DNA from 2 places in the Qipengyuania sp. BR81-2 genome. Region 2 is predicted to be linked to the other one. Evidence: predicted binding sites of a transcription regulator. Region 2 holds the regulator's gene; the other holds the start of a gene.

Region 1 (15,947 bases), 180 kb from region 2:
CAGCCACGAAATCCGCCATGCGGCTCACGGGCACCGAGATGTCGTGCTGCATGGCCGGGCCGATCGCGCGTTCGGCGGGGGATATCGAGATCGCGCAACAGCCAGAACGCTTCGGCCTGGCTGTCATTGGCGGCAATGGTGGCGTCTTCGAGCAAGCCGTCCTCGAAGGCGCTTTCGAGAATGCCCTGCGCAAAGTCGGACAAGTCATCGCTGCCCACTGGGCCTGACACGAGCTCGATCAGCGCGTGCCATTCATGATCGCCGCTAAGCGGCGCGCGGGCATCCGGCAAGTAATCGAGCACGGCCTTGAGGCATTGCTTTGGAAGGACCTCGAAGCCTTCGAGGCTGTTCCCGGCGGCACGTTCGAAATGAAGCAGCAATCGCCGCGCCTGCTGGACCGACGGCAGGCCCGCCCAGATCACCGTCCTTCCGCTGATTTCAGGAAGTAGACGGAGAGTTGCCGCCGTAACCACGCCTAGCGTTCCCTCCGAGCCGATCAGCATCTGCTTGAGGTCGAACCCGCGATTGTCCTTCTTAAGTGGCGTGAGGGTGTCGAGCACGCTTCCGTCTGCAAGCACCGCCTCGAGACCGAGGACCTGCGCGCGCATCGTCCCGTGTCGCAGGACCTGCGTACCGCCCGCATTCGTGGAAATCAGACCGCCGATCGTAGCCGATCCCTTGCCGCCAAGGGTCAGCGGAAAGCGCAGGCGATGCTCTGCTGCAGCCTCGTGAAGGGTCTGCAGAACAACTCCCGCTTCGCAGGTGGCCTGCATCGCGTCGGGGTCCAGCGATAGAATCCGGTCCATGCGGCGCAGGGAGAGCAGAATTGCCTTACCCGTATCGTCCGGTGTCGCGCCGCCCGACATCCCGCTGTTTCCGCCCTGTGGTACGATCGGGATGCCATGACGGGCACAGAGCTTCACCAATTCGGCGGTTTCGCTCGTGGAGGCAGGAGAGGCGAGGCCGATCGCCCTGCCGGTGTAGCGGCCGCGCCAGTCGGTAAGCCAAGGCTCCACGAGGTCTCCATCACGCGTAAAGCCACGCGGGCCGAGGAGCTGCAGGGCAGCCTCTGCGAAGGCATCGATATCGCTCATGGTTGCGCCCATGCCACACTCGGGCATCGAATGGCCACCTCTTGCCAAACCTCGCAAACCAATTAAGCCGATATTCAATTGAGCGGGGGCATAGGCGACAAGCGAACGTCGCGTGCATCCTTCGCGCGGCCATGAGGAGCTTTTCGCACCCGACATGCCCAGTCTTGCCGCTTTCATTGCGCCGATAGCGCTGATACTGCCTCTTGGCGGTCTCGGCTTGTCGGCGACTGGAGAACCGGCAGAAGAGCACGTAGCCCAGCAGTCGCGCCCTTCGGAACGCAATGTCTCCGCTTTGCCGTTGTCAGCCGATGCGCCGGCATGGTCTCCCATCCTCGATGGCATCGCGCCGCCGACGTCCCATCAGGTCAGGATCGAACGCCGCGTAATCCTGCGGATTTCTCCCGCACGCGCGCCCGGTCCTGCCCGCCAGAACCTGACGGCGGAGACCACCCGTCCGCAGCAGCCGCCCGCACAGCTTGTGGAACGCAAGGCCGGCAAGTGCCTCGACAGCGCAAGAATTCGCGGAGTTTCGGATCGCGGCGATCATCTCCTAATGCTGATGCGTGATCGCAGCATGATGGTGGCGCGGCTCGAGAAGGGTTGCAGCCCGCGTGATTTCTACCGTGGGTTCTATGTCGAGCGGAGCGATGACGGTAAGCTGTGCGTGAAGCGTGACCGGATCATGAGTCGCTCGGGCGCGAAATGCCAGATCGACCGCTTCAGCGAATTGGTGGCAGAGCGTCCCGAATAGGGCGCTTTTCCTTGACTTGAACCGGCAAAAAGGCGAAGGGCGCGCTTCGGTCAAGGCTGCCTGAGAGCGGCCTTTTTTATATCCACTATCGTTGGGGCGTCCGACAACCGCATGAGTTTTGCCGATCTCGGCCTATCCGAAGACCTGCTGAAAGCCGTCGAAGAGGCAGGCTATACCGAGCCGACTCCGATCCAGGCGCAGGCCATCCCGCCGATCCTGATGATGAAGGACATCATCGGTATTGCGCAGACCGGAACGGGCAAAACCGCCAGCTTTGTCCTGCCCATGATCGACGTGATGGCCAGCGGTCGCCGCCGTGCGCTAATGCCGCGCAGCCTCATCCTCGAGCCGACCCGCGAACTGGCTGCACAGGTCGCTGAGAACTTCGAGAAGTACGGCAAGAACCACGATCTCAAGATGGCGCTGCTCATCGGCGGCGTTCAGATGGGTGACCAGGTCAAGGCGCTCAACGAAGGCGTCGACGTGTTGATCGCGACCCCGGGCCGCCTGATGGACCTGTTCGAGCGCGGCAAGATCCTGCTCAACGGTTGCGAACTGCTCGTCATCGACGAGGCCGATCGCATGCTCGACATGGGCTTCATTCCCGATATCGAGTTCATCTGCGACAAGCTGCCCGAGAACCGTCAGACAATGCTGTTCTCCGCCACGATGCCGCCGCCGATCGAAAAGCTCGCGAAGAAATTCATGAGCAATCCCAAACGGATTGAGACGGCACGCGCGGCGACCACCAATAAGGACATCACCGCGTTCAAGGTGCCCGTCCAGACCCGCCAGAAGCGCGAGACGCTTCGTTGGCTGCTGCGCAACGACCATGTCGAAACCGCGATCATCTTCGCCAATCGCAAGACGACCGTGCGCGAGCTCAACAAGAGCCTCCAGCGCCACGGTTTTGCGAGCGGTGAGATCCATGGCGACATGGACCAGGCGAGCCGCATCAAGGAACTCGACCGATTCAAATCGGGCGACGTAAACATCCTAGTTGCTTCCGACGTCGCGGCTCGCGGCCTCGACATCAAGGGTGTCAGCCACGTGTTCAATTTCGACACGCCCTGGCACCCCGACGATTACGTACACCGCATCGGTCGTACGGGCAGGGCAGGGGCCAAGGGCCGCGCCTTCACTTTCGTAGCGAAGGAAGATGCCGAGGCGATCGAGAACGTCGAGAAGCTGACCGGCAGCGAGATCCCCGTGTTCGGCAAGAAGGACGTTCGCGTCGAGCTCGTCGAAAAACCTGCGGAAGAGGCCGAAAGCAAGCCCAAGCGCGGCAAGAAGCGCGAAGAGGACGAGGCGCCGAAAAAGGCGCCTGCGAAGCGCGAGGAAAAGCCTGCAAGGGCGAAAGATGACAAACCCCAGCGCTCGCGCCGCCGCGACCGCGAGGATGACGAGCCCATAGCCGCCGGCGAATGGAACGGTCCGCGCCCCGGCTTCCTCGACGTTTCCGCTCTCTGATTTAACTAATCCCTAACCATGTGCATGCCAGCGTGCGTGCTATGGAAATGTTCGCCGAACCTGCGCTTTCGACGCTGATCACGCTTGCCATGACCGGACTGGTGTTTGGTCTGCTCGCGCTGGTCATGAAGAGACGCGCCATCTGGGATGCAATTGCGCGTTGCCGGGGTGAGTTCGCGACCAATCTTGGCCTGACAATAATAAACCTCGTCATACTGGCACCATTGTTCGTCGTGCCGGAGGGCGTCATCGCCTCTGCCGTCGGAGCACCGGAACTGTTGATCGGGGTTTGGGCGTCGATACCCGACATCGCCGCGCTGCTTATCGCGATCCTGATCTTCGACTTTGTCGTCTACTGGCGGCACCGCCTGGAGCATACGCCCCTTCTTTGGCCCATCCACGCGACACACCATGCGGATACCGCAATGCACTGGCTCACGGTCATGCGGAAGCACCCGCTCAGCAAGCTCCTTAGCGTTTGCGTTGATGTGTGGCTTCTGCTGCTGCTTGGCGTGCCAGAGTGGGCGGTCGGTGCTGCGGGCTTCATCCGAAGCTGGTGGGGCTTCTTCATCCACTGTGACGTGCCCTGGACGCTCGGCATCTTCGGAAATGTGCTGATCTCGCCTGCTGCGCATCGACTCCACCACATTCGCGATGAAGCGCTGATGGGCAGCAATTACGGGAATACGGTCACGCTTTGGGACAAGGTGTTCGGCACCTATGTCGATCCGGCGCCCTACGTCGATTGCGAGACCGGTATTGCCGAGGGCACGCGAGGGGTTGGCGGCGAGCTCATGAGGCCGTTCGAGAAACGGTACTGGAAGAAAGCCTCGGACGAGACCGAAGCGCCGGCCTAGTCGCCTGCGAGGCTGACGAAGCTGTCCAGCACCCGCTTGGTACCGGCCTTCTCAAACTCGATTTCCAGCTTGTTACCCTCCTGATCGGTTACGACGCCGTAGCCGAACTTCTCGTGGAAGACGCGCGCACCAATGGCGATGTCGCTGCGCGGCTTAGCGGCGAAGCTCGCCGCGCTCTTGCCCGGTTCGGCGAGGCGCTTGGGCGTACTGTCATATCCGGTCGACAGCGCGCGCTGCCAGCCGGGGCCGCGGGCGGTGCTGCGGTCAGGCCTTGCGCTCGATACGTGAGCGAAAGGATCTTCCTGCTCGGTCCAGTTGGCCCTCCACAGCGAAGCACCACCGCTCATCGTGGTCTCGCTCTCGACGTGTTCGTCCGGCAGTTCCTCGATAAAGCGGCTCGGGATCGAGCTGGTCCACTGCCCGTAGATGCGTCGGTTCGCAGCGTGATAGATGGTGCAGCGACGCTTGGCGCGTGTGATAGCAACATAGGCCAGGCGGCGTTCTTCCTCGAGGCTGGCGAGGCCACCTTCGTCGATGGCGCGCTGGCTGGGGAAGACGCCTTCCTCCCAGCCGGGCAAGAAGACATGGTCGAATTCGAGACCCTTTGCCGCGTGCATGGTCATGATCGTGACCTTCTCGCCATCATCGCGGCGGTCGTTGTCCATGACGAGGCTCACGTGCTCGAGGAAGTCCGTTAGCGTCTCGTATTCCTCCATCGCGCGGGCGAGCTCGGTGAGGTTTTCGAGACGGCCCGCGCTCTCGGCGCTGCGATCCTTGTTGAGCATTTCCTCGTAACCGCTCTCGGTCAGGACGGTGCGAAGCAGCTCGGAGGGAGTGACTTTCTCAGCCATTTCGCGCCATGCCACGAATTGGCCCAGCAAGCCGACGAGCGTGTTGCGCGCGCGAGCGGGCAGCTCGTCGCTGTCGGCAAGGTCTAGCGACGCGGCGGCCAGAGGCATCTGGGTGCGACGGGCGTGGCGGCGCATGGCCTCGAGCGTCTTCGCGCCGAGACCTCGTTTGGGCTGGTTATAAATACGCTCGAACGCGAGGTCGTCAGCTGGTTGCGCGATAGTACGCAAATAAGCGAGTGCATCGCGAATTTCAGCGCGCTCGTAGAAACGGAAACCGCCTACGATGCGGTAATTGAGGCCGATCTGGATGAAGCGGTCTTCGAATTCACGCGTCTGGTACTGGGCGCGGACAAGGATTGCGACCTCGTCGAGAGGTGCGCCTTCACTTTCTAGGCGCTCGATAGCCTCTCCGACGCGGCGCGCTTCCTCGGGCGCATCCCAAACGCCCACGACGCGGACCTTCTCGCCTGCCGGAAGTTCGGTCCACAAGGTCTTGCCGAGACGTTCGCTGTTGGCATTGATCAGGCCCGAGGCGGCAGCGAGAATCTGCGGAGTTGAGCGATAGTTCTGCTCCAGTTTGATGACCGCAGCGCCCGGGAAATCTTTCTCGAATTTGAGGATATTGGCGACTTCAGCGCCGCGCCATGAATAGATCGACTGGTCATCGTCACCGACCACGCAAATGTTCTTGCGGGTCTGGGCGAGCAGGCGCAGCCACAGGTACTGGACCTGGTTGGTGTCCTGATACTCGTCCACGAGGATGTATTTGAAGCGCTGCTGGTACTGGGCAAGCACATCGTGGTGCTGGCGGAAAATGTTGAGCATGTGCAGCAGCAGGTCGCCGAAATCGCAGGCGTTCAGCGCTTTCAGCCGGTCCTGGTAAAGCTTGTAGAACTGCGCGCCCTTGCCATTGGCGTAGGCCTCGTTCTCCACCGCATCGAGATCGCCCGGATTGAGGCCGCGGTTCTTCCAGCGGTCTATCAGGCCCGCCAGTTGCCGCGCGGGCCAGCGTTTCTCATCAAGGTCGTTTTCCTGGATCAGCTGCTTCAGGAGACGCAGCTGGTCGTCGGGGTCGATAATCGTGTAATTGCTCTGCAGCCCGACGAGTTCGGCGTGGCGGCGCAGCATGCGTGCCCCGATCGAATGGAAGGTGCCGAGCCATGGCATCCCCTCGACCGCGTCGCCGATATGACGCCCGACGCGGTCTCTCATTTCGCGCGCAGCCTTGTTGGTGAAGGTGACGCAGAGGATTTCGCTCGGCCAGGCGCGGCGGGTTGCGATGAGATGTGCGAGGCGTGCGGTCAGTGCAGCGGTCTTGCCGGTACCGGCACCTGCCAGCATCAGCACGGGTCCTTCCGTGGTAAGGACCGCCTCGCGCTGGGGCGTGTTCAAACGCTCCGCATAGGGCGGAATCGCGTCATTTCTGGCGATTTCGGACGAGTTGGAAAAATCTGGCATGCGTTAGGGAACAGCTAGGGAACGTTGCGCTACAGCACAAGACCTGCGCTCACGGGTGCGCCCGGAACTTTCGTGGAAGCTCCAGCGTAGATGGGCCATAACAGAACACGGAGATACTTGTATGAAAACGCTTTATCTGGCCGGCGCCGCCCTAGCCTTCGCCGCAGTACCCGCAGCCGCCGACCACCATTCACAGGCTGAGGCGACGACGGAAACGCAAGTCGAAGTCTCGACCGAGACCCCCGCACCGCGCTTCGTTCGCAGCGAAATCACGCAGACTACCCCTGCAGGTTATGCCGCTGCCAGCGATGGCGAACTGCCGGTCTGCACCGAAGACCAGCAGGACGGCTGCATCAACAGCTGGGAAGCGAACAAGACCGGCACGCGTCCGCTGGAGTATTGGCCGGGTCGTCCGGCAAGCGAGATCGACGAGCCGCTTCCTGCCACGCAGGCCGAGTTCGAAAGCATGAATACGGTCGAAGTCGACGCTGACAGCGCCGATCCGGAATAAAACCGACAGAATGTGTAGGGCGCTTTGTCGAAGCGCTCACGCTTGGAAAGGGGCGGGGCTGCAGGAGCGGTTCCGCCCTTTTCTTTGGCTATCCAGCTGAGGGTCGCTGATCTCAGTCGCCGGTTGGCGCCGCGTCGGAGGCCAGTTTCAGGAGCGTGATTTTCGCTTTCCCGACGCGGCGTTCAGCCTCGAGTTCGAGGCGCTTGATCTCGACATCCTCGTTCTTCGCCGTTTCCACCGCAATCCAAGTCGCCGGTCCGATCCAGCCGAGTCGCGTCATCCGGTCGAGCGCCACATTGGCAGCGCCGGTATAGTATGGCGGGTCGAGGAAAATGAGGTCGTGAGGCGCCTTCGCCGGGCCCAGGCTCATGACCGAGCCTTGCTGCACGGTCGTTCGGCTACGCGCATCGAGCGAGGAGATATTGGCCTTGATAGCCTTCACGGCGTCGGGCTCCTGCTCGACGAATAGGCAGTGTGCCGCTCCGCGCGATAGAGCTTCGATACCCAGCGCTCCCGATCCTGCGAACAGGTCTAGTACAGAGAGGCCTTCGAAGCTGCCGAGGCGGCTCGAGAGCATGTTGAAGAGCGTTTCGCGGGTGCGGTCGGCCGTAGGGCGCGTTGCATCACCTTTCGGCGCGACGAGCTTACGACCGCGCCAGTCGCCGGCGATTATCCTCACTGGCGGCCCCCGCGAGCGAGTTCGCGTTTGAAGGCTTCGACATCGCCGCGCTTGATCTCGGCTGCCTGTCCGCGGGGAAGGTCGCCGAGGTGGAACGGTCCGTAGCCGATACGCAGCAGGCGGTTCACTTCCATGCCGAGATGTTCGAGCACGCGGCGTACTTCGCGGTTCTTGCCTTCGCGCAAGGTCATTTCGATCCAGCGGTTGCGGCCCGATCCGCGCTCGAGGTTCGCCTCGATCTGGCCGTAGCGCACACCGTCGATCTCGACGCCTTCGATCAGCTCGTCGAGCTGTGCTTGCGTAATGTCGCCGAATGCGCGCGCGCGGTACGTGCGCGGGACGCCGGTGGAGGGCAGCTCCATCGCGCGCTTCATCTCGCCATCATTGGTCAGCAGCAGTAGGCCCTCGGTGTTGAAGTCGAGGCGGCCGACCGGCATCACGCGGCCTGCATCCTTGGGCAGCGCATTACGCAGCGCCGCATAGATCGTCGGGCGCCCCTTGGGATCGCGTTCGGCGGTGATCAGGCCCGAGGGCTTGTGAAAGGCGAAGAGGCGCGTGTCTTCGGCTTTGCCTACCGGCTTGCCGTCGACGGTCACACCGCGCAGGCTTTCGAGCTTCACTGCGGGTGTATCGAGAATTTTGCCGTCGATGGCCACGCGACCGTCGGCGATCATGCGCTCGACCTCGCGGCGGCTTGCGACACCTGCGCGCGCAAGCAGCTTGGCGATACGGTCGCCGGTTTCGGGAAGTCTGTTGTCGGACATGCAAAGCCCGCTAGGCGCTCAATTGGCGGCGCGCAAGGCTTCCTCGACGGTCTCGTGATAACGGCGGATACCGCCTTCCATCGTGCCGAGCGTGAGTTCGGGCACCGCGCCCGTGGCAAGGCCTTGCTGTCCCAACTCGGCGGCCCGGAAGTCCTCGGAGGCAAATACGCCTCCGTCGAGCAGAGCCCAACTGCGCTCCCAGTGATCGCGCGCCTTGTCGTTGGCGGGCGGTTCGGGGATGAGCATGAAGTCCTCGACTAGCGTACGGTCGTGAGCCTGCGGCATCATCACCATTAGATTGATGTAATCGGGACTTGGAATGACCAGCGCGCCGGGCATCAACTGGTAAGCGAAGGTCACGACGCGGCGCATTTGCGTCATGTCGGTCAGGTCGACGCCTTCCATCTCCTCCAACCGCCCGACCGCGCTACGGGCATGCGGGCCGATCATGTCGCCGCTAGTTACCCCGTCCTTGAAGAAAGGGCCGATGGTTTGCGCGTGCAGGCGCGTGACATGGTAGCTTTCGAGAAAGGCATCCATGATGAGCTTCCAGTTGCCCGCAACCTCGTGGGTCTTGCGACGGAACAGGAAATGCTCGCCCATGCCGAGTGCGTCGAAATCCTCGCCGACTTTCTTCGCAAAGGTGAAGTCGGCGGTTTCTTCCTTCGGGCTGAACCAAATGACACCGCCCGTTTCCATCGATGGGAGTTCAACCAGTCCCATCGATCCCTTGTCGAGATCGGGGAAAGTATCTGGGCGGGGAAGGGCGAGCAGCCGCCCGTCCACCGAGTAGGTCCATGCGTGATAGGGGCACACCAGCTTCTTGGTGCAGCTGACCTCATTGCCTTCGACGAGCCGAGTGCCGCGGTGACGGCAGACGTTGAGGAAAACATGCGCCTTGCCGTCGGCATCGCGTGTGATCAGCAGCGGACTTCCGGTCGCATCGTGTGGAACCGCCATTCCCGGGTCGGGGAGGAGCGCGCTTGGGCAGAGGATCTGCGGCAAACGGTCATAGATCGCGCTCTTCTCACGCGCGAAATATTCAGGGTCGGTATAGACATGCGCGGGCACCACGGTCTGGCCCAGGCCGTCGCGCGTCTTGTTGTCCGCAATATCCTGTGCGAGCGCCAGCATGCCATCGGTAGGCCGGCGTCCTTCGAGCAGCGTGGAGGAACCTTCCATCGCGCCTGTTCCTTTCTCTCTCCGGCGGCTAGTGTCGCAAAAAATACGTCTCAAAGGAAGGACGCTAGGGAATGGCCGAAGCGGTTGCAGATAAGAAGAAATCCGCGTGGAAGGTCCTCGGGCTCGCACTCAGGAACAGGAAAACCGGTTTCATGCTGCTGTTCGGCTTTGCCAGCGGCCTGCCTTTCGCGCTCTTCCTCGGCACGCTGTTCGCATGGCTGACCGAGGCGGAAGTCGATCTCGAGACGATGGGCATCTTCAGCCTCATCGGTCTTGCCTATGCGTTTCAGTTCCTGTGGTCGCCGCTGATCGACAAGGTCAACATACCTCTGCTGCGCCGTCTCGGCCGCCGCAAGCAGTGGATCGTGCCTGCGCAGGTACTGCTCGGCACCATCCTTGTGACGATGAGCCTGCTCGAACCGAAGAGCCAGCTTGGCTGGTTCAGCCTGCTCGCCGGTATCGGAGCTTTCGCCAGCGCGACGCAGGACATCGCGATCAACGCGTGGCGTATCGACGTTGCCGATGATGAAGCGACGATCGATATTCTCTCGACCGTTTACCAGATGGGCTACCGTCTATCCTCGCTTGTCGGAGGTGCGTTTGGCCTCATCATCGCCGCACGCATCGGCTGGCCGGAGACCTATGCGCTGATGGGCGCGATCCTGCTGGCTGTCGGCTTCGTCGGCCTCTGGGCGCCCAACGCCTCGGAATCGGACGCGGATGTCGCGACCGAGAGCGAGCTGCAGGTCCGCGCGCTGCGTAAGGCTGGCGAGCTTTCGCCTGTTGTCCGAAACCGTGCGCTGGGGCTGGTCGGACTGCTCTGGGCAGGCGCGATCGGCATTGTCCTCGCATTCATGATCATGTCGATGACCTATGCTCCGGAGGACCGGCCGAACCCGACCGAATTCACGCTTAATATCGGTCCGTGGATCATCGTGGCGACGATCATCCTGCCCGCGCTGATCGCGGGCTGGCTCGCGTCGAAGAAAGCCAAGGGCGAACACCTTCTCACCGAGGACGAGGCACCTGCGACAGGCGGCGCCTACGCGCTCGACCACCTTTATCGAGCGCTTGTTCTGCCACTGGTCGAGTTCGTCGGCCGTATGGGCTGGTCGCTCGTGCTGATCCTCGCCGTGGTCCTCACCTATCGCATTTGCGACGCGATCTGGGGCACATTCGCCTATCCGTTCTACCTCGGCGAGCTGGAGTACACCAATGACGACGTTGCCTTCGCTTCGAAGTTCTTCGGAGTGGGCGCAATCATCGCAGGTCTCGCACTTGGCGGCTTCATGCTGACCTCGATCGGCCGCATGGCGACACTGCTGATCGGCGGTGTCCTCGCAGCACTGACCAACCTGCTCTACGCCGACATGGCGATGGGCGGTGCGAACATGCAGGCATTCAGCGATGCGGTGGGCTTCACCTACCTGATCATGCAGATCCCCGAGATCGGCGATGCCGAGCTCGCGAAGCTCACGATCACCATCGCTTTCGAGAACCTCGCCATCGGCATAGCGGGTGCCGCCTATATCGCCTGGCTGTCATCGATCGTGTCGAAGAAGTTCAGCGCCGTGCAGTATGCGCTGCTGTCTTCGCTGACGCTGCTGGTCGGCACCCTCGGGCGCGGTGCGCTGGGTGAGATGATCGAGAACCAGGGGTACTACGATGTATTCATCCTGACGACGTGGATCGGCCTTGCTGCAGCAGTGCTCGTGTGCTTCGAATGGTACCGCGAGAGCCGGGGCAAGGCAGCTGCGGGGATCGTGGCGCCCGAGGCTGGCGAACGCGTCCCGGCCGAGTGATCAGTCGGGCAGTTCGTCGTTGAGGCGCAAGACTTCGCCCGCGAGGTAGAGCGAGCCAGCAATCAGCACCGGCAATCCGTCATCGGGCAGGGCTGCCAATGCAGAAGGAACGTCCACCGCCTCGCGCGCCTCGTCCCCGAATGCACAGGCGGGGTGCCAGTCGTGCCCGGGAACAGGAACCACCGTAACGGTCGAGATCGCGTCGCCCAGTGGACCCGTGATGGCTGTCGGGTCTTTCGCATCGAGCATTCCGACGACGAGGTGCAGCCTCTGACCTGCAAAGTGCTTCCCAAGGATGGCGCCGGCGGAAGGGTTGTGCCCGCCATCAAGCCAGATTTCGCGGTCGCCGGTTAGCGGGCCGGGCGCGAGCCGCTGGAGCCGCGCAGGCCAGGTCGCCGAGCGGATCCCCTCAGCCAGCGCATCGCGCGATATCGAGATGTAATCCTGGTGCCGCAGCATCGCGGCGGCCAGCGAGGCATTCTCGGGCTGGTGAGGGCCGGGAAGGCTCGGCAGCGGCAGGACGAGTTCGCCGTGCCTGTCGGCATAGTGGAGACCTGTTCCGCTTTCGCTCATGGACCACTCGCGCCCGCGCATTGCCAGCGGAGCGCCATTGCGGGCTGCAGCGGCCTCTACTTCGTGGGTCGCCTCGTCCGAATAGGAAAGTGTCACGAGCGATGATCCGGGTTTCGCGATCCCGGCCTTCTCGAAGGCAATGCGTGCAATCGGCACATCGGGAGTGCCCTCTTCGGGCGCGAGCAGGAAACGCTCGTGGTCAATCCCCAGCGCAGCGATCCCGCAAGCGGCGGGCTTTTCGAGCACGTTGGTCGCGTCGAAACGTCCGCCGAGACCGACTTCAACTACGCAAACATCCGCCGGGACGCGGGCAAATTCGGTGAAAGCTGCGGCAATCGTGACTTCGAAGAAGCTCGGGTTCAGGTCTTCGCCTGCATCCAGCACCTCGGCGAGCAGTTCGGCCAGCCGGTCGTCCGAAATCAATTCGCCAGCGACCCGGATACGCTCATTGTAGCGAACCAGGTGCGGGCTCGTGGTCATGTGGACCTTGTAGCCCCCTGCCTCCAGCATCGCGCGCAGGAAGGCGCAGGTGGAGCCTTTGCCGTTGGTCCCGGCGACATGGAGCACCGGAGGCAGCTTGCGATGCGGATTGCCGAGCCTCTCCAGCAGTACGCGGATCGTATCGAGGCCTAGGCGTCCGTCGGGCACACTTAGCTGCGCCAGCCGGTCAAGCTGGGCTTGCACCTTGGCATTCTCGGAGCGGGCGAAGTCCCGCATGGGAGGGGTCAGGCCGCTTCCGCAGGCGCGAGGTAGTCGATCAGCGTCGCCAGCGTGTCGCGCAGGTCGTGGCGGTGCACCACCATGTCGACCATGCCGTGCTTGTGCAGGTACTCGGCGCGCTGGAAGCCGTCGGGCAACTGCTCGCGGATTGTGTCCTGGATCACGCGCTGGCCCGCAAAGCCGATGAGCGCACCGGGCTCCGCAATGTGGACATCGCCCAGCATCGCATAGCTTGCGGTGACGCCGCCCGTGGTTGGGTCGGTAAGCACGACGATATAGGGCAGGCCTGCCTCTTTCAGGCGGCGTGTCATCACTGTCGCCTTGGGCATCTGCATCAGGCTGAGGATGCCTTCCTGCATACGCGCACCACCGGCGGCGGTGACGACGATGTAGGGTGCACGCAGCGTCAACGCGCGCTCTGCGCCCTGGCAGAAGGCGGTACCGACGGCCATGCCCATGCTGCCACCCATGAAGGTGAAGTCCTGCACGCCGACGACTGCGGGCTTGCCCTCGATCGTGCCTTCACCGACGAGAAATGCGTCCTTGTGCGGGCTCTTGGCCCGCGCCTGCTTGAGGCGGTCGGTGTACTTCTTCGAATCGCGGAACTTGAGCGGGTCTTCGGTCACATCCGGCACGGGAAGCGTCTGGAAACCTTCGTCGAGCAGCATGGCGAGGCGCTTGTCGGCGCCAATGCGTCCATGGTGGTCGCAGCGCGGGCAGACGTCGGCATTCTCGGCATACTCCTGTCCGAACACCATCTGCTGGCAGTTCGGGCACTTGACCCACAGGTCCTTGTCGGTGCTGCGCTTGGGCAGCCAGGAGATCGAATTGCGTACGCGTGTGAACCAGTTCATGCGGACGCCTTTGCCGCCGAATGGACCGCCTTGGCAAGGCTTGCAGTGTATTCGCGCAGCTTTTCCGGAGCCTTTTCGCCATGCTCGCCGACGAGTTCGACGAGGGCAGAGCCGACGACTACGCCATCCGCGACCTCGGCAATTTCTTCAGCCTGCTCGGGCGTGCGTACGCCGAAACCGACCGCGACCGGGATATCGGTCGACTGCTTGATGCGGCTGACATTGGCTTCGATGGATTCGATCGCTGCCTGCTGCATGCCGGTGATGCCGGCAACGGCGACGTAGTAGAGGAAGCCGGACGAGCCTTGGAGTACCTGCGGCAGACGCTTCGCATCGGTGGTCGGCGTGGCGAGACGGATGGGTGCGATGCCTTGCTCGCGCAGGGCCGGACCAAGCGCATCATCTTCCTCGGGCGGGATATCGACGCAGATCACACCGTCCGCGCCCGCTTCCTTGGCGGCATTGGCGAACCATTCGGGCCCGCGGCGGATCATCGGGTTGGCATAGCCCATGAGCACCAGCGGCACCTCGGGATGACGCTCGCGGAATTTGCGCGCGATGCGCAGCACATCGGCAGTCGTCGTGCCCGCGCCGAGCGAGCGCAGGTTCGCCGCCTGGATCGCAGGGCCATCGGCCATCGGATCGGTGAAAGGCATGCCCAGCTCGATCACATCCGCGCCGCCCTCGACCAGCGCGTCGAGATTGGCCGCAGTATCGCCATCGCCCGCGGTGACGAAGCAGACGAGAGCGGGGTGGGGCTTGGAGAAGGCGTTGGAAAGGCGCGTCACATCTCCACTCCCAGCCGCTCGGCGACGGTGAAGATATCTTTATCGCCGCGTCCGCACAGGTTGGCGAGGATCACGCTGTCTTTCGGCATGTCCTTAGCGATCTTCGCCACCGCCGCGATGGCATGGCTGGGTTCGAGGGCGGGGATGATGCCCTCGGTGCGGCAGAGGAGTTGGAAGGCTTCGAGCGCCTCCTCGTCGGTCACGGCGGTGTATTCGACGCGCTCCATTTCCTTCAGCCAGGCGTGCTCGGGGCCGATGCCGGGATAGTCGAGGCCGGCGCTGATCGAGTGGCCCTCGGTGATCTGGCCGTCCTCGTCCTGCAGCAGGTAGGTCTTGTTGCCGTGGAGCACGCCGGGAACGCCGCCGAGAAGGCTCGCGGCGTGCTCATCTCCGTCGAGGCCGTGACCTGCCGCCTCGACGCCAAGCATCTTCACGTCCGGATCGTCGAGGAAGGGATGGAACAGGCCGAGCGCATTCGATCCGCCACCGATGGCGGCCACGAGCAAATCGGGCAGGCGGCCGATGCGGTCCTGCATCTGCTGGCGTGCCTCGCGGCCGATCACGCTCTGGAAGTCGCGCACGAGCTCGGGGTAGGGGTGCGGACCTGCGGCGGTGCCGATGATATAGAAGGTGTCGTGGACGTTCGCGACCCAGTCGCGTAGCCCCTCGTTCATCGCGTCCTTGAGCGTCGCACCGCCGCTGGTCACGGGGACGACTTCCGCGCCAAGCAGCTTCATGCGGAAGACATTGGGCGACTGCCGCTTTACGTCCTCTGCACCCATGTAGATCACGCAAGGGAGGCCGAAACGCGCGCAGACGGTGGCTGTGGCCACGCCATGCTGGCCCGCACCAGTCTCCGCGATGATGCGCGTTTTGCCCATGCGCTTGGCAAGCAGGATCTGCCCAATGCAGTTGTTGATCTTGTGCGCGCCGGTGTGATTGAGCTCGTCGCGCTTGAACCAGACCTGCGCACCGCCGAGTGCCTCGGTCAGCCGTTCAGCAAAATAGAGCGGGCTGGGACGGCCGACGTAATGTTCGAGAAGGTCGTCGAACTCGCGCTGGAATTCCGGATCGGCCTGTGCGGCGCGATATTCGCGCTCAAGGTCGAGGATCAGCGGCATCAGCGTTTCGGCGACATAACGTCCGCCATAGTCGCCGAAATGACCCCGTTCGTCGGGCTGGTTGCGGTAAGTGTTGGGATTGCTTGCCATGTGGCCCTATTGCCGAGGTGAAGCAGACAAGTCGAGTGAGGGTTTCGTTTGTCCTCGACAAGCCGAATTCAAACCGCCATTCGGCGCGGCCATGAAGGACGGAATCAAGCTTCCCGAAGATTGCAGCGACATGCGCGAAGTGCGCGAAGGTGTCGATGCGACCGATCGCGAACTGATGGCGCTGCTCGATCGGCGCTTCGGTTACATGCGCGCCGCCGCGAGGATCAAGACCGACCGCGGCGTGGTGCGCGACGAGGCGCGCAAGGCCGAAGTGATCGACAATGCCCGCAGCGATGCCTCGGCCCGCGAGTTGCCGGCCGAGAAAATCGCTGAGATCTGGGAGCTTCTGGTCGAAACCTCGATCGCTTACGAACTGGTCGAG
Region 2 (15,947 bases):
ACTGCTCGATGAATGCCGGATCGACGTTCCGGAGGGATTGCCCCCTGCCCTCGCCTGCCTCGTCGGTTACTTCGGTTATGAAACCATCGGCCTCGTCGAAAAACTGCCTCGTGCAGAGAAGCAGGCGCTCGGTGTACCGGACATGCTTTTCGCGCGTCCGACGCTCCTGCTGGTCTTTGACAGCCTCAGCGACGAACTGTTCTGCATCGCACCACTGTGGCCGGACAATCCCAACCCTGAAGCTGCCATCTTCCAGGCGGAGGACCGTATTGACGCGGCCCTCGCCAAGCTGACCAGTGGTCTCGACCGTTCGGTCGCCAGCACCATCGACTACGCATCGCCCGAACCCCGACCCACAATGGCGAGCGAGGACTATGCCGCGATGGTCCACCGCGCGAAGGAGTACATCGAGGCAGGCGACATTTTCCAGGTCGTCCTCTCGCAGCGCTTCACTGCTCCCTTCAAGCTGCCGCCGATTTCGCTCTACCGTGCCTTGCGGCGCGTAAACCCCTCTCCCTTCCTCTATTTCCTCGACATGCCCGGATTTGCGGTCGTGGGATCGAGCCCCGAAATCCTCGTTCGCGTCCGTGACGGGGAAGTGACGGTGCGGCCGATCGCCGGCACGCGTCCCCGCGGCGCTACTCCCGAAGAGGACCGGGCCGCCGAAGCGTCGCTTCTCGCCGATCCCAAGGAACGCGCGGAGCATCTCATGCTACTGGACCTGGGCCGAAACGACGTCGGCCGGGTGGCCGAGAGCGGTACGGTCACGGTGACGGACAGCTTCACCGTAGAACGATACAGTCATGTCATGCATATTGTGAGCAATGTGGTCGGCCAGCTTGATGAATCGAAGGATGCGATCGACGCGCTGTTCGCGGGTTTCCCGGCGGGCACCGTCAGTGGTGCACCCAAGGTACGCGCCTGCGAAATCGTCGCCGAACTCGAACCTGCGACGCGCGGGCCTTATGCCGGCGGCGTCGGATATTTCGCGCCGGACGGCTCCCTCGATAGCTGCATCGTTTTGCGGACCGCTGTGGTGAAGGACGGGACGATGCATGTGCAGGCCGGCGCGGGTATCGTTGCCGATAGCGACCCTGCCTATGAACAGCGCGAGTGCGAAGCCAAGGCTGGTGCGCTCTTCGCCGCCGCGCGCGAGGCCGTGCGGCTCGCCGGTGAACCGGGGTACGGCCAATGATGCGCGCGATATTGCTCATGCCGCTAGCCTTGCTCGCAGGATGCGAGCCGCCAGCAGAAGGTGAGCCGGTCACCCGTACGCGTATCGACGGCAAGGCGGAACCGCAAGAGCAGGTCACTCCCACCTCGGAACCGACCGAGAGCGTCACGACGCAGGTCGAAAGCGCGTGCCGCTCGATCATCTTCGAGGATACGCCGCTCACCCACTGCCTTGCGATGCCATCGCGCCACACGATCTCTTCGGACCTTGGCCCCTCCGGAGGTGAACCCTATCGCAGCCTTTCGGCCTTCTCGCGCACCCGCGACAGCGCAAGTATCGCCTTCGCGATGAACGGCGGCATGTATGACGAGGACGGTGTCCCGATCGGCTACTATGTCGAGGATTCGGAGCGTCTCCAGACGCTCAACACGAACGATGGCGCGGGCAACTTCCACATGAAGCCCAACGGGGTGTTCTTCGGCTCCGACGGGAAATGGGAAGTGCGCAGCACCGACGACTTCCTCGCAAATGTCACCGAGCGCCCGCAGTTCGGTACGCAATCGGGCCCAATGCTGGTGATCGACGGCCAACTTCATCCTGAGATTTCGCATGACGGGGAATCGCGCCTAATCCGCAATGGCGTAGGCGTCGACGAACGTGGCCGTGCGCATTTCGTCATCTCGAATGCTCCGATCAGCTTCGGAAAGCTCGCGCGTTTCTTCCGCGACGAACTCGATGTGAAGAACGCGCTCTATCTCGATGGCAACGTGTCGGCCCTGTGGAACCCGGTCACCGAGCGCCTCGACACGGGCGCACCGATCGGCCCGATCATCGTGGTCGAAAAGAAGGAGGCATCCAGTGAGTAGCGAACGCCGCGGCCTTTACCCTGAAATCGAGCCCTACGAGACCGGCATGCTGGATGTCGGCGAAGGTCACTCTCTATATTACGAGCGCGTCGGCACGGCGGGCACCAAGCCCGCAGTCTTCCTTCACGGCGGCCCCGGAGGCGGCATGTCGGCGGACCATCGCCGCCAGTGGGACCCAGAGCTCTATGACGTACTTCTTTTCGACCAGCGCGGCTGCGGCAAATCGCTGCCGTTCGCCGAGATCGAGAACAACGACACCTGGCGCATCGTCGAGGACATTGAGCGCTTGCGCGAAATGTGCGGCCACGAGAAGTGGCAGGCATTCGGCGGCAGCTGGGGCTCCACCCTTGCCCTAGCCTACGCACAGAAATACCCCGAACGCGTCAGCGAACTGGTCCTGCGCGGCGTATTCCTTGCCCGCCAGACCGAGAAAGACTGGCTCTACACCTATGGCGCCAGCGAGATCATGGCCGAGCAGTGGGACGATTTCTCCGGTCTGATCCCGGAGGATGAACGCGGCGATCTCGTGCAGGCATATTACGACAGGCTCACCAGCGAGGACGAAGAAACCCGCCTCGCCGCTGCGAAGGAATGGTCGCTGTGGGAAGGCAATGTCGCAACGCTGCTGCCCGACGAGGACTTGCTCGACAGCTTCGCCGATCCCTCCAAGGCCGTCCCCTTCGCGCGCATATGCGCCAAGTTCTTTCTCGAGGACTTCTTCCTCGATGAGGCGCAACTGCTGAAGGATATCGACAAGATCAAGCACATCCCCGGCATCATCGTGCAGGGCCGTCACGACATCTGCACTCCGCCAACCTCCGCTTGGGCACTGAAGAAGGCCTGGCCGGAAGCCGAGCTCTGGATCGTCCACGATGCGGGCCATTCTGCCGGCGAACCCGGGCTCATCGACGGGCTGGTGCGCGCCACCGACAAGCTCGCGGGCAAGGAGGCGTGAGATGGCTGGCAGCTTTCCTTGCTTGAAAGGAAGGCCGATGCCCGCCAATCACGCTCAGCAATGACCGTTTCCCGTTCAATCCTCGTAATCGATAATTACGACAGCTTCACCTTCAACCTCGTCCACTACCTCATGGAACTGGGCGCTCAGGTTGAAGTCGTTCGCAATGACGCCATTACGGCGCGCGAGGCGCTGGAGCGCGATGTTGCGGGCTATCTCATTTCGCCGGGACCCTGTACTCCGAATGAGGCGGGTGTCAGCCTCGACCTCGTGGCCGCCTGTGCCGAAGCGAGGAAACCTCTGCTAGGCGTTTGCCTCGGGCACCAGTCGATCGGACAGTATTTCGGCGGACGCGTGGTGCGCGGTGGGCTCATGCACGGAAAGACCAGCCCGCTCACCCATGATGGGACGGGCGTCTTCGCGGGCCTTCCCTCGCCGTACGAGGCAACCCGCTATCACTCGCTCATCGTCGAGGACATTCCCGAGTGCCTGCTGGTGAACGCGACCAGCGAAACACCGGGCCTGGGCGGCTCGAGCGTCATGGGTTTCCGCCACCGTGACTTGCCCATCCACGGGGTGCAATTCCATCCCGAAAGCATCGCTACCGAGCATGGTCATGCATTGCTCGCCAATTTCCTCGAATTCTGCGGCATCGAAGCCAAGGAGCCCGCGTGAAGACCCTGCCCACTGCCGACACCCACCTGACAGAAGACAAGGCGCACGAGGTATTCGGCTGGATCCTTGACGGGGAAACTAGTGACGACGAGATTGGCCGCTTCCTGGTCGAAATGTCGGCGCGTAGCGAAACCTCCGAGGAAATCGCCGGGGCAGCCCGTGCCCTTCGCGATCGTCTGATCCCGATCGATGCGCCCGAGGGCACGGTCGATTGCTGCGGCACGGGCGGCGACGGTCATCATACGCTCAACGTCTCGACGGCGGTCAGCCTTCTGGTCGCCGCCAGCGGTGTCCCCGTGGCGAAGCACGGCAACCGTGCCGCGAGTAGCAAATCGGGCGCTGCAGACACGCTCGAAGCGCTTGGCCTCGATATGGAAGCAGCCGGAAGAACCGCCGAGAAGACCTTGGCGGAACTGGGGATTTGCTTCCTCTTCGCCAAGAACCATCATCCGGCCATGGGCCGCATCCAGCCCATTCGCCAGAAGCTTGGAGTGCGGACAATCTTCAACTTGATGGGGCCCTTGTCGAACCCGGCTGGCGTCAAGCGCCAGCTGATCGGAATCGCGCGCCCCGCCTATGTTCCGATCTACGCTGCCGCCAAAGCGAAACTCGGAACGGAACGCACTTTTATCGCCTCGGGTGACGAGGGACTCGACGAATTGAGTCTGGCAGGCGGAAACGAGTTCGCTGACGTCGCCGGCAATGATTTCGAGATGCGCCGGATCAATGCCGTTCAGGCAAACCTGCCTCACGCGCCTGTCGAAGCAATTCGCGGAGGCGACCCAGAACACAATGCCAAGGCGTTGGAAGCACTCCTACTCGGCGCACCAGGGCCCTATCGTGACGCTGTGCTCTTCAATGCCTCGGCGACGCTCATTGTGGCTGGCAAGACCGACGACTGGACCGAAGGTGCCGAAATGGCCGCCGAAGCGATAGATTCCGGCCGCGCAAAGCAGCTTCTCGCCGACTGGATCGCCCTCGCCCGATGAACAAGCTCGAACAAATCTGCGCAACCAAGCGAGATGAAGTCGCTGCACGCAAGGCGGAGCGCAGCCTTGACGAGCTCGACAGTATCGCCCGCGAGCAATCCGCGCCGCGCGGTTTCCAGAAGCGTCTCGCTGCGGCTCAGGACAGTGGCTTCGGCCTCATCGCCGAGATCAAGAAAGCTTCCCCGTCGAAAGGCCTCATCCGCGCCGACTTCCGGCCCGCTGAACACGCTCGTGCCTATGCGGCAGGCGGCGCAGCTTGCCTCTCTGTCCTGACAGACGCACCATATTTCCAAGGGCATGAAGACTACTTGGTAGAAGCACGGACGGCTTCTGATCTCCCCGTTTTGCGCAAGGACTTCATGGTCGATCCCTGGCAGGTCGCCGAGGCACGCGCACTCGGCGCCGATGCTATCCTGATCATCGTGGCTGCCCTCGAAAACAGCCTGATGGGTGAGATCGAAAGCGCAGCAATCGAACGCGGCATGGATGTCCTTGTGGAGGTTCACGACGCCGAGGAGCTCGAACGCGCTGCTGCGTTGACGTCACGCCTTCTCGGGGTAAACAATCGCAATCTCAAGACCTTCGAGACCGACCTTGCGACCACGGAGAAACTTTCCGCGCTCGCGCCAGCGGACGCATTGCTGGTCGGCGAGAGCGGAATAATCACTCACGAAGACTGCCAGCGGCTCTCCCGCTCCGGTGTACGGAGCTTTCTCGTCGGCGAGAGCCTGATGCGGCAAACTGACGTCGAGGCAGCCACCAGAACGCTGCTTCAGGGTCAGGGAAACTGACATGAGCCGCCTGACCCATCTCGACAAGCATGGCGCGGCCCGCATGGTCGATGTGGGAGGAAAGGCGCAAACGGCGCGTAGGGCCGTGGCAGAGGGCCGCATTAGGATGACGGCGGAGGCGCTAGAGGCAATCATGTCCGGAGAGACCGCGAAAGGCGATGCACTCGCTACAGCACGCATTGCGGGCATCATGGCTGCCAAGAAGGCTGGCGAGCTCATTCCTTTGTGCCATCCTCTAGGACTGGAAAGCGTCACCCTCGAATTCGACCGCGAGATCGGACGCTATACGCGTTACCGCAAGTGCCGCCCTGACCGGGAGAACCGGCGTGGAGATGGAAGCGATGACCGCTGCCAGCGTTGCGCTACTTACGCTTTACGACATGGGGAAGGCGCTCGACAAAGCGATGGTGATCGACGGCGTACGTCTCCTTGAAAAGCAAGGCGGCAAGTCCGGAAACTGGCGAGCAGAGGACTGAAACGGGAACGCCTGTTCTCCACATAACATGCTCCAGAATGGCGGGATTGCTTGACTTGCGAAAATTGGTTGCCTAATTGTTCCACATTCGTTCACAGGTTTGTGAACAGGATAAATGTGTAACGAATTGGGGAGTGACCCGATGCTGACTGCCAAGCAGCACGAATTGATCTGCTTCATCCAGGAACGTCTGGAAGAGACAGGCATCTCGCCCTCTTTCGAGGAAATGAAGGATGCTCTCGACCTCAAGAGCAAGTCGGGGGTCCATCGCCTGATCTCTGCGCTCGAGGAACGCGGTTTCATCCGCCGCCTGCCCAATCGGGCGCGCGCGCTGGAAATCATCAAGCTGCCCGAAGATTCGGTCACCAGCCCCTCCAAGCCGACCGCGCCTGCGAATGACGCCGTAGTCGCAGTGCATTCCGCGAAGGCAGTCGCGCCCGAACCGGCGAATGACATCATAGAGGTCCCGCTGCACGGCCGGATCGCCGCAGGCGCTCCGATCGAAGCGATCGAAGGACAGTCGAGCATGCCCGTCCCTGCCGCCCTCCTCGGCCCGGGCGATCACTATGCGCTCGAAGTCTCGGGCGATTCCATGATCGAAGCCGGCATCTTCGACGGCGACTTCGCTCTCGTGAAGCGCGCGGAAACTGCGCGCGATGGCGAGATCGTCGTTGCATTGGTCGATAACGAGGAAGCGACGCTGAAGTACCTGCGCAAGGAAGGTGCGATGGTCCGCCTCGATCCGGCGAACGGCGCTTACGAACCTCAGGTCTATGAGGCCGGCCGAGTGAAGGTTCAGGGCAAGCTTGCCGGGCTGCTGCGCCGCTATCACTGATACCCGGGCGGAGGAGTCCAGAGATTCCGAAAGGGCGCTCAAGCCGATGGGCGCCCTTCTTCTTTGCCTAATCAAATTCGGGCGGGTCCCACCAACCGTGCGCACCCTGCCCATGCGCTACCCGGTCGATCCGCTCATCCTTTAGGTGGATCGAAAGACCTCCATTCTCTGCAAGAAATCGGCCATCGGCCTTCAACCATTTCGGGGCGCAACTGCGCGGTAGCCAGCGATCGGCGATCACGATGTCGGCCTTCTCGCAAGCTGCTGCCAGTTGCCGCTCATCGATGCGGTTCTTGGTGCGAGCCACCATGAGATGCCAGGTGCGACCGCCCTTCACTATCGGTAGGCTGCAGAAGTCCGCGCTGCAGCGCGCCCCTTTCCATTGCGACACGAGCATGGGAACTGCCTCGGTTCCTGCCAGTTCGACGATGTTCTCCCGTGCGTATGATCCCGCTGTGTCTCGCAGGACGTAGACCATCCCTTCACTATCGACCAATCCAATGTCGCGACCATCCCGGGTCACGAGGATATCGGGCGTCGGGGTCGCCATCAGCATCGCCACGCCGACAAGGACCGGGAGGAAACCAAGCAGTCTTGCTCGCCCCCGCCAAAGCGCGAGCCAGAGGCTGCCCGCGAGGAACACAAGCACTGTGCCGAGCCCGATGTGCGGCACGAGTTTGACTGCTCCGGGTTGTCCGGCGGTTACGCGTGCGATCCACAGGAGAAGATCGAGCGATTGACCAGCCAGCCACCAGAACGGAGCACCTGCGCCGACGAGGTCGAATAGCAGCGCGACAGCGATCAGTGGCATCGACATGAATGTGACGAGTGGGATGGCAATGACATTGGCGAACGCCCCGTAGAGGCCCGCCCGGTGGAAATGGAACAGGACGATCGGGGTCAGCGCCAGCTCTATGACCACACCGGTCACGAACAGCATGAGCACGCGCCGCGCCAGCCAGCGGCCGCGCCCCTCTTCCCTCGGAGCAAGGAAGCCCTTCACCGGCTGCGAATTATGCAGTGCGACGATGGCGATGACTGCGGCAAAGCTCATCTGGAAACTCGGCCCGACGAGGGATTCGGGCCAGAGGAAGAGGACAGTAGCCGCCGCGACCGCCACCATGCGCAGGGATAAGGGCTCGCGCCCCAAAGCTAGTGCCACAAGCACGAGAAGCGCTCCGATGCAGCTTCTCACGGTCGGCACCTGGGCACCCGTAAGCAAGGTATAGGCGATCCCGGCCAGAGCAGCGATCGCTGCTGCGACGAGCGGCAGGCGTACGCGCAGAGTGAGCCAGGGCCACAAGGCGAGTAGCTTCGATGCGAGGAAATACGCCGCAGCGATGACGGCGCTCACGTGAAGGCCGCTGATCGAAAGCAGGTGGGTCAGACCCGCATCCCGCATGGCGACCTCGTCCTCCATCGAGATCGAACCGCGATCTCCGCTCGCGAAAGCCGCAGCTATCGTGCCCGACGCTCCGCCGAGCTGGTCTCTCACATGCGCCGAAAGCCAGCGCTGCACTTGCGCGATCGTGCCCTCCCCGCCCGGCGCTTCCTCGACCAAGCGAATAGTCCCCACCAGCGAGCCCGTAGCAGCGAAACCCTTGAACCAGGCTGCCCTTGCGAAATCATAGGCCCCGGGAAGGAGCGGTGCCGATGGGGGCATTAGGCGCGCTCTCGCTTCGATCCTTGCGCCTTCGCGCAGGAAATCCCGATCCTTATCGAGCGGCACGTTGACCCGGACACGCATGGCCCGCCCGTTCTCGGCATCGCGCGTAGCGAGCACGAGACGAATTCTTCCTTCTGCCGGCTGCTCCTCGCGTTCCAGAATCCTCGCATCGAGCACCATCACCGATGGTCGCGCCACTGGCTCCGCACCGACAGTCTCGGATCGCGCCCAGACCAGCACGAGGCCTAGGACGAATGCGACCCCGAAAGCCGTTCCTGCGAGAAGCAACTCCGCCCTGTCTTCGCGCTGCCGCCAGAGTGATTGCGCTGCCAGTGAAAGGACAAGTCCTCCGACGATTGCCAGTATCCACTGCCACTGGGCCCCAAGCACGAACCAGCTGCCCACTCCGCAGGCTAGGGCCACCACAAGCCAGGGACCACGGTCGAAGCCGGAAGCGCCAAGAAACCCCTCGATCCGGCTCGCGAATCTGGACAATAGGGCGCGCATGCGCCAAGGGCGCTGCACTGCAGCATCGGCGGTATCATCCGCATCGCCGAACGGAACCAGCGGCGTCCCCTGCGTCGCCATGTAAACTGTTGAAAGGATTGACGAGGGAATGGCAAGCGAAACCGGCAAACAGGTCGTCACGCGGTTCGCACCCTCGCCCACGGGTTTCCTCCACATCGGAGGTGCGCGTACGGCGCTGTTCAACTGGCTCTATGCCCGCCACCACGGCGGCAAGGCACTGCTGCGTATTGAAGATACCGACCGCAAGCGCAGCACCCAGGAAGCCATCGACAAGATCATCGAAGGTCTCGACTGGCTGGGCCTCGACTTCGACGAGCCTCCGGTGTTCCAATCCGACCGCGCGGCTCGCCATGCAGAGGTGGCAAACCAGCTTCTCGAAGCCGGCCACGCCTACAAATGTTTCGCGACGCCAGAAGAACTCGAGGAAATGCGCGCCGAGCAGCGCGCGAACAAACAGCCCATGCGCTACGATCGCCGTTGGCGCGATCGCGACGAGAGTGAAGCACCTGCCGGTGCCCCCTATGTGATCCGCCTCAAGGTTCCCACCGAAGGCGAAACCGTCATCGAAGACGAGGTCCAGGGCAAGGTCACCGTCAAGAACGCGGAAATCGACGATTACGTCCTGCTTCGCGCCGATGGCACGCCGACATACATGCTCGCCGTGGTCGTCGACGACCACGATATGGGCGTCACTCACATCATCCGCGGCGACGACCATCTCAATAACGCATTCCGCCAGCTTCCCGTCATCCGCGCGATGAATGAGATCGAGGGAAGCTGGCCCGATCCTATCTACGCGCACGTACCGCTGATCCACGGATCGGACGGAGCCAAGCTTTCCAAGCGCCATGGAGCGGTCGGCGTTGAAGCTTATCGCGACGAGGAAGGCGTGCTTCCCGAAGCGCTGTTCAATTACCTTCTGCGCCTTGGCTGGGGCCATGGCGATCGCGAGGAAATCACGCGGGAAGAGGCGATCCAACTGTTCGATCTCGATGGTGTCGGAAAAAGCCCCTCGCGTTTCGACATCAAGAAGCTCCAGAACCTGAACGGCCACTACATTCGCGAGGCCGACGATGCCCGGCTTGCCGCGCTGGTCGCCGCGAAGCTCGGTCCCGACGCGGACGAGGCGCTCCTGACCGAGGCGATGCCCGTGCTCAAGACGCGCGCGCGCAGCATCAACGAACTGGCTGATGGCGCAGCGTTTCTTTTCCAGAAGCGCCCCCTCGAAATGACCGAGAAAGCCGCCGGCCTCCTCGACGACGAAGCCCGAGACAGGCTTAGCGGTTTGTCTAAGGTTCTTGCCGAGGAAAATGACTGGACAATCGAGGCTCTCGAAGCCACTACGAAATCGTATGCCGAACAGCTCGAACTGGGCCTCGGCAAGCTGGCGCAACCCATGCGGGCCGCGCTGACGGGCACCACCACATCGCCCGGAATTTTCGACGTACTGGTCCTGCTGGGCAAGGAAGAGTCACTCGCGCGTATCGACGCGCAGGCTTCCCCGCAGGCAAGGAATAAGACGGACCAAGGAGACACGCGTGGCCGACAAGCAGGCAACTCTCAACATCGGCGATCAGGCCCAGGACTTCCCCGTTCTCGAGGGAAGCGTCGGACCCGACGTTATCGACATTCGCAAGCTTTACGGCACGACCGGCAAGTTCACCTACGATCCGGGCTACAAGTCGACGGCCAGCTGCGAAAGCGCGCTGACCTATATCGATGGCGAAGAAGGCGTACTGCTCCACCGCGGCTACCCGATCGGCCAGCTGGCCGAGCATTCAAGCTTCATGGAAGTAGCTTACCTGCTGCTCAACGGCGAGCTGCCGAGCCAGGAAGAACTGACTGAATTCGACTACACGATCACGCGCCACACTATGGTGCATGACCAGCTCCGTCAGTTTTATCAGGGCTTCCGCCGCGATGCTCACCCCATGGCCATCATGTGCGGTGTCGTCGGCGCGCTCTCGGCGTTCTATCACGACAGCACCGACATCTCGGATCCCGAGCACCGCAAGATCTCGAGCCACCGCCTGATCGCCAAGATGCCGACCATTGCTGCGATGGCTTACAAGTATGCAGTCGGTCAGCCCTTCCTGCAGCCGAAGAACGACCTCAGCTACACTGGCAACTTCCTGCGCATGACCTTCGGTGTCCCGGCCGAGGAATATGAAGTGCACCCCGCCATCGAGAAGGCGATGGACCGCATCTTCATCCTTCACGCCGACCACGAGCAGAACGCATCGACCTCGACCGTCCGCCTGGCTGGTTCGTCGGGTGCGAACCCCTTCGCATGTATCGCAGCGGGCATCGCCTGCCTGTGGGGCCCGGCGCATGGCGGCGCCAACGAAGCGGCGCTCAACATGCTGCAGGAAATCGGTTCGCCCGATCGCATCCCGCACTACATTGAGCGTGCGAAGGACAAGAACGACCCGTTCCGCCTGATGGGCTTCGGTCACCGCGTCTACAAGAACTACGACCCGCGTGCGACCGTGATGCAGCAGACGCTGCGCGAAGTCTTCGAAGCGCTGAACGTAAACGACCCGGTCTTCGAGACCGCTCTCCAGCTGGAAGAGCTCGCTCTCAACGACGACTACTTCAAGGAAAAGAAGCTTTTCCCGAACGTCGACTTCTACTCGGGCATCATCCTGAACTCGATCGGCTTCCCGACCACGATGTTCACTGCGCTCTTCGCCCTTGCCCGCACCGTGGGCTGGGTTGCTCAGTGGAACGAGATGATCTCGGATCCCGGCCAGGTCATCGGCCGCCCGCGCCAGCTCTACACTGGTCCGACCGAACGCGACTACGTTCCGATCGGCCAGCGCTGATAGCGAAACGTATAAAACGGATCAGGGGCGCTTCGGCGCCCCTTTTTCGTATCAGCGTTCTTCGGTGCCGCCGTTTTCGTCGACCGGTACCGAAAGGGTGAAACGCGCACCCTGCCCCGGCGCACTTTCGACTGTCAGGTCCCCGCCCATGGCGCGCGCAATCCGGCGCGAGATGTAGAGGCCGAGGCCCGACCCGCCGTCGCCGTGCTTGCCGAGGCGTTCGAACTTCTCGAACACTTTCTTCTGCTGTTCATCGTCGAGGCCGTGGCCCTGGTCGGCGACTGTCACAAGGGCGCGGCTACCGATCCGGTCCAGCCTGACCCAGACCCGACTCTCCTCAGGAGAATAGCGGATGGCGTTACCGATCAGGTTGAGGAGAACCTGCAGGACACGGCGGAATTCGGCCGTTGCTGGCTGGCTCTCGCCGTCGACCGGCGGCTCCAGCTTGATCTTCTTTTCGGCAGCCCTCACGCCGAGTATACCGCATGCCCTGCGCGCAACATCGGCAAGATCGATACGATCAGGTGCAGTCGTGAAGTCCTCTGCCTCGACCACTTCGAGGTCCGACAGGTCGTCGATGAGCGCCAGCAAATGCTGCCCCGCGCTCGCGATGTCGCCTGCGTAATCGGCGTATTCGTCTGCCAGCGGACCTGCGAGCTTGGTCCTGATCGTTTCGGCATTCGCGATAATGCGATTGATCGGCTGACGCAGGACCGGTGTAAGTTCGCGGCCAAGCGACGGGGTCCTGCCTCCGCCGGCATTCTCGATTGCGGCAAGCGGTTGTGCCGCGCTCAGGTAGAGCACGAATCCGGCGCTACCGGGTTCCGGCTTGCCAAGCGGTTCGAGGTGGGCCGTCCAACGACGGCGTGAACCCGCGATGGTGCATTCGGCCCCATCGAGCAGGCGCCAGTTCATGGGCTGTTCGTGCGCAATACCGGGCAGGTCCACGAAATCGGTCCAGGGCTTGCCAATGTCCGCACGAACTGCATCGGCCAGGTCGGTCAGATCCTCTGCATCGGTTTCGATAGACAGGATCCGCTGCTGCGGATCGAGATGCGCCGAACATTCGGCGAGATGCCGATCGATCTCGGCCCTGCGCCGATGGACATCCTCCTCGGTCTGGACAGGCGCGTCTTCGACCTTCCAGCTGGAAATCGAGATATCGGCACCCTCGCTTTCGCCCTTCAGGGGAGCGATTTCGGCCCATGCCGTGATCCTGTCATCGCCCGCGACTGCCCGAAACTGCCTAGCCAGCCTCAAGCCGTACTCGCGCGATTTAGTCACCAGGGCGAGCAGTTCAGGGATTGCGAGCGTCTTGCCCACTCCCCCCACAAGCCTCGTTCAGCGCGGCGAGTTCGCCTTCCACCTCGATGACGCGGTCTTCGCCGTCGGTCCGGGCGCGGGAAAAGCTCTGGACGGATGCGCTCATCGCTTCGCCCCCGGGTTACCGGCCGACGATAGCAGGTCCCTCGCCTCGCGCTGGCTCATTTCCGCAAGACCGGCGATGGGCGCGCCTCCGGGATGGAGCATGAGCAGGAGCTCGTCGACCTGTCCTGCCTCCATGCCTGCAGCCCTAAGGCTCAGCGCCAAACGAACGGCCTGCTTGCCATGACTTGCGAGAACCGCGAGATCACGGGACAGCGAGGATAGTGCGGCAAGCGCCGAGAAGAACAGGCCGCAGCCTGCATCTTCGATGACCAGCGCGGCCTTTGCACGATCACCGAGCGCGGAAACAAGTCGCGCGAAGAGCGCAAGACGCCCTGCACTCTCGTCATAGGTCGACCGCAAGCGGGTTTCTGCACGCGAAACTGCGTCCGATTGACCGTCACCACAGTAGTCCCGCCACGCAAGAAGCGTGCGATGGAAAAGGTCGCCCGTCAGTTCACCGAGAGGAAGCTCCATACGGCGCTGAGCCTGGGCATATCGGGCCTGGGCGGCAAGCGCAGCCATGGCTCCGGAAGAAATCCAGCCATCCGCATCGGCAATCATGCGCTGCATGAGCCCGGAAAGCACGGGATCGAGACCCAGCTGGCCCTCCAGACGCTCGGTCAGCTGCCATTCGATGGCCAGGGCATGGCAATGGAGAAGCAAGTCCGGGAAGGTTTGCAGGTGCTCGCGCAGCGCTTCCCCGTGACGCTCCACGAAGGCATCGCGGCCACTTTCGCCGGTCGCTTCGGCCTGCGCCCTGAGAATTTGACGAGCGAGATCGGCCACCATCCCGCGGACACGGGCAACGATCTCGTCGCTAAAAAGAGAGTGGTCGGGGGCCGACAGCAGGTGCCCGAGAATAGGCTCGATACCCGCCAGCGTCGCATCGGCGCGCGCCAACGCTTCGCGCAGCCCGCTTGCGCCCTTGCTTTCGGCGTTATCCATGGGTGGTAGCCCGTCCATCGTGCGCGTGTAGCACCCACATGGTTAAGCCGCCGTTATTTATCCTGAAAGGGCGCGAAATACCTGCTGACGAGCACAATAAGGGCAAGAACTGCCGAGACTTCCAGCGAAATCCCGCCGAAAGCCGCCCCTGCGAGCAGGAGGCACAGCAGTATGCGATCGCCGAAAGTCGAATGCCATTTCTCGCTCCCGAACTTCTCCGAGAGGCGAAGCAGGCCGATCAACGTGATCGGTACGAAACCGCGGAGCAGCCCGTATTCCTCGGGCGAACCAAGGTAGAGCAGGAACACGATGACCGGATCGAGGCCCAAGTCGAGGACTCGGTGCAAAAGGCTGGGCTTTGCCTCTGGTTTTCCCAGCTGTGCGACCCTTTCGACGACCCGTCCCATGCGCGCGAAAAGCGCCGATGCGGAAGCAAACGCCAGCCCTAGAGCCGGTGCAAAATAGCCTCCTAAACCGACCGCCATAAGCGCGAATAGTCCGGCAGCGATGGTCGCACTCCGCTCTGCTCCCCTCCCCACGACGTCGCGAGCGAGCCTTGCACCGGCATATTCGGCGACTGCCAGCCCCGGGGCGGCGAAGGAAACTGGCTCGCGCTGGGCATCGATCCATTTCTTTTCGCGGGCTGCGAGGGCGGAAGGATCGGGATCGATGTGCCATTCCTGGTCTTCGATCAACGCGCGATCGAGCGGCACTACCCGTGTCCCGGTCTGCAGCGCCAGACGCATCAGGGCTGATGGTGCATCGACGTCATCGGGCAGGTTACCCAATGTCTTGATCAACTTGCCCGGGATCAGCATCACACCGCTCCAAGCAAACTCGAGGTCAATCCGCTCGTAGCCAAGCGGAACCGCGATATCGGCCGGCATGGCCAGCACGCCCTGCCGTTTGAGGTTTGCCTCCGCGGCATCGAAGTCGGGCAGGACACCCGACGCCATGACCAGCAATTCATCTTCTTCGCCTACGAGCGAGAAAAGGCGAGCAGGCTCACGGACGTGAACGAACTTGATCCCGGCATCCTGGGCCCTGCGCTGCAACTCGATGACTTCGCGCTCGACGCTGTCGACGAAACAGGCGATTTGCGTGCACCCCATCTTCAGGGCGAGATCGAGCTGCCGCTCGACGACCATCGCTCCCGCATAGGTACGGAAAGCGGGTCGCACCAATCCTCCCTCGGGATTTCTCTCGAGCGTCGACAGCAATGCGATGCGCAAACGGAATACTCCCTCGGGTCCGATAGCGGTCATAGAGATGCAGTGGCCCTGCTGCCAAGCCGTGTTATCGGCGCTTTGCCCGATTGCCGGCATCGCTCGCACAACCCGCCGCAAAACACCCTTGCGGCAACCCTATGGTTAATCGGGGCTTTATGACACGAGCGAATGTGGTAAATCGCAGGCATGAACAAGCGCTCGCACATCTCGGTCGTCGAAGGGCAACAGGCCCCCGGCGAAGACCCCGTCGAAAACGCCGAGGTTTCCACCCAGCCCTTGGATACGGAGACCGAGGAGCTTTCCGAAGACGAGTTCGTCGAAGAGGCAGAATGGTACGAGGAGGTTACGCCCCGACGCCATCGCGGCTGGGTTGTGCCGACCATTGCGATCATCGTGATCCTGGGCTGGACCGGATTTTTCGGCTGGACCAATCAAACGGAGATGCTTGCCGGCGCTGGCCCGCAGCAATGGATCGACTGGATTACTTCCTGGGCTGTGCCAGTATTGCTCGTAGTGGGTTTGTGGATCTTGGCTACTCGCAATTCCGCTCATGAAGCCAAACGCTT

What was found. The regulator LexA, encoded in region 2, represses DNA repair genes until DNA is damaged. The targets are predictions, from matches to a motif close to GTTCCNCNCTTGTTCT.
Region 1: a site for LexA is predicted at 6,489-6,504, ahead of ACZ1G8_RS12340 (ATP-dependent helicase). Genes of this name have one in related genera too.

What each region holds. Positions count from the first base shown of each region.
Region 1 is NZ_CM146344.1:2,440,398-2,456,344, forward strand. Features, by position in the region: partial or broken gene ACZ1G8_RS12320 (FAD-binding oxidoreductase) at 1-1,271, opposite strand, end outside; gene ACZ1G8_RS12325 (hypothetical protein) at 1,249-1,845, shown strand; gene ACZ1G8_RS12330 (DEAD/DEAH box helicase) at 1,957-3,315, shown strand; gene ACZ1G8_RS12335 (sterol desaturase family protein) at 3,357-4,172, shown strand; gene ACZ1G8_RS12340 (ATP-dependent helicase) at 4,169-6,481, opposite strand; gene ACZ1G8_RS12345 (hypothetical protein) at 6,603-6,992, shown strand; gene rsmD (16S rRNA (guanine(966)-N(2))-methyltransferase RsmD) at 7,105-7,671, opposite strand; gene ACZ1G8_RS12355 (pseudouridine synthase) at 7,668-8,435, opposite strand; gene ACZ1G8_RS12360 (aromatic ring-hydroxylating oxygenase subunit alpha) at 8,454-9,617, opposite strand; gene ACZ1G8_RS12365 (AmpG family muropeptide MFS transporter) at 9,689-11,419, shown strand; gene ACZ1G8_RS12370 (bifunctional folylpolyglutamate synthase/dihydrofolate synthase) at 11,420-12,709, opposite strand; gene accD (acetyl-CoA carboxylase, carboxyltransferase subunit beta) at 12,718-13,566, opposite strand; gene trpA (tryptophan synthase subunit alpha) at 13,563-14,354, opposite strand; gene trpB (tryptophan synthase subunit beta) at 14,351-15,565, opposite strand; gene ACZ1G8_RS12390 (chorismate mutase) at 15,657-15,947, shown strand, end outside.
Region 2 is NZ_CM146344.1:2,621,858-2,637,804, forward strand. Features, by position in the region: gene trpE (anthranilate synthase component I) at 1-1,195, shown strand, start outside; gene ACZ1G8_RS13265 (phosphodiester glycosidase family protein) at 1,192-2,040, shown strand; gene pip (prolyl aminopeptidase) at 2,087-2,995, shown strand; gene ACZ1G8_RS13275 (anthranilate synthase component II) at 3,056-3,670, shown strand; gene trpD (anthranilate phosphoribosyltransferase) at 3,667-4,659, shown strand; gene trpC (indole-3-glycerol phosphate synthase TrpC) at 4,656-5,450, shown strand; partial or broken gene moaC (cyclic pyranopterin monophosphate synthase MoaC) at 5,452-5,926, shown strand; gene lexA (transcriptional repressor LexA) at 6,068-6,760, shown strand; gene ACZ1G8_RS13300 (ComEC/Rec2 family competence protein) at 6,828-9,014, opposite strand; partial or broken gene gltX (glutamate--tRNA ligase) at 9,043-10,455, shown strand; gene ACZ1G8_RS13310 (citrate synthase) at 10,493-11,779, shown strand; gene ACZ1G8_RS13315 (sensor histidine kinase) at 11,831-13,102, opposite strand; gene ACZ1G8_RS13320 (hypothetical protein) at 13,077-13,208, opposite strand; gene ACZ1G8_RS13325 (hypothetical protein) at 13,205-14,152, opposite strand; gene ACZ1G8_RS13330 (hypothetical protein) at 14,206-15,417, opposite strand; gene ACZ1G8_RS13335 (coiled-coil domain-containing protein) at 15,568-15,947, shown strand, end outside.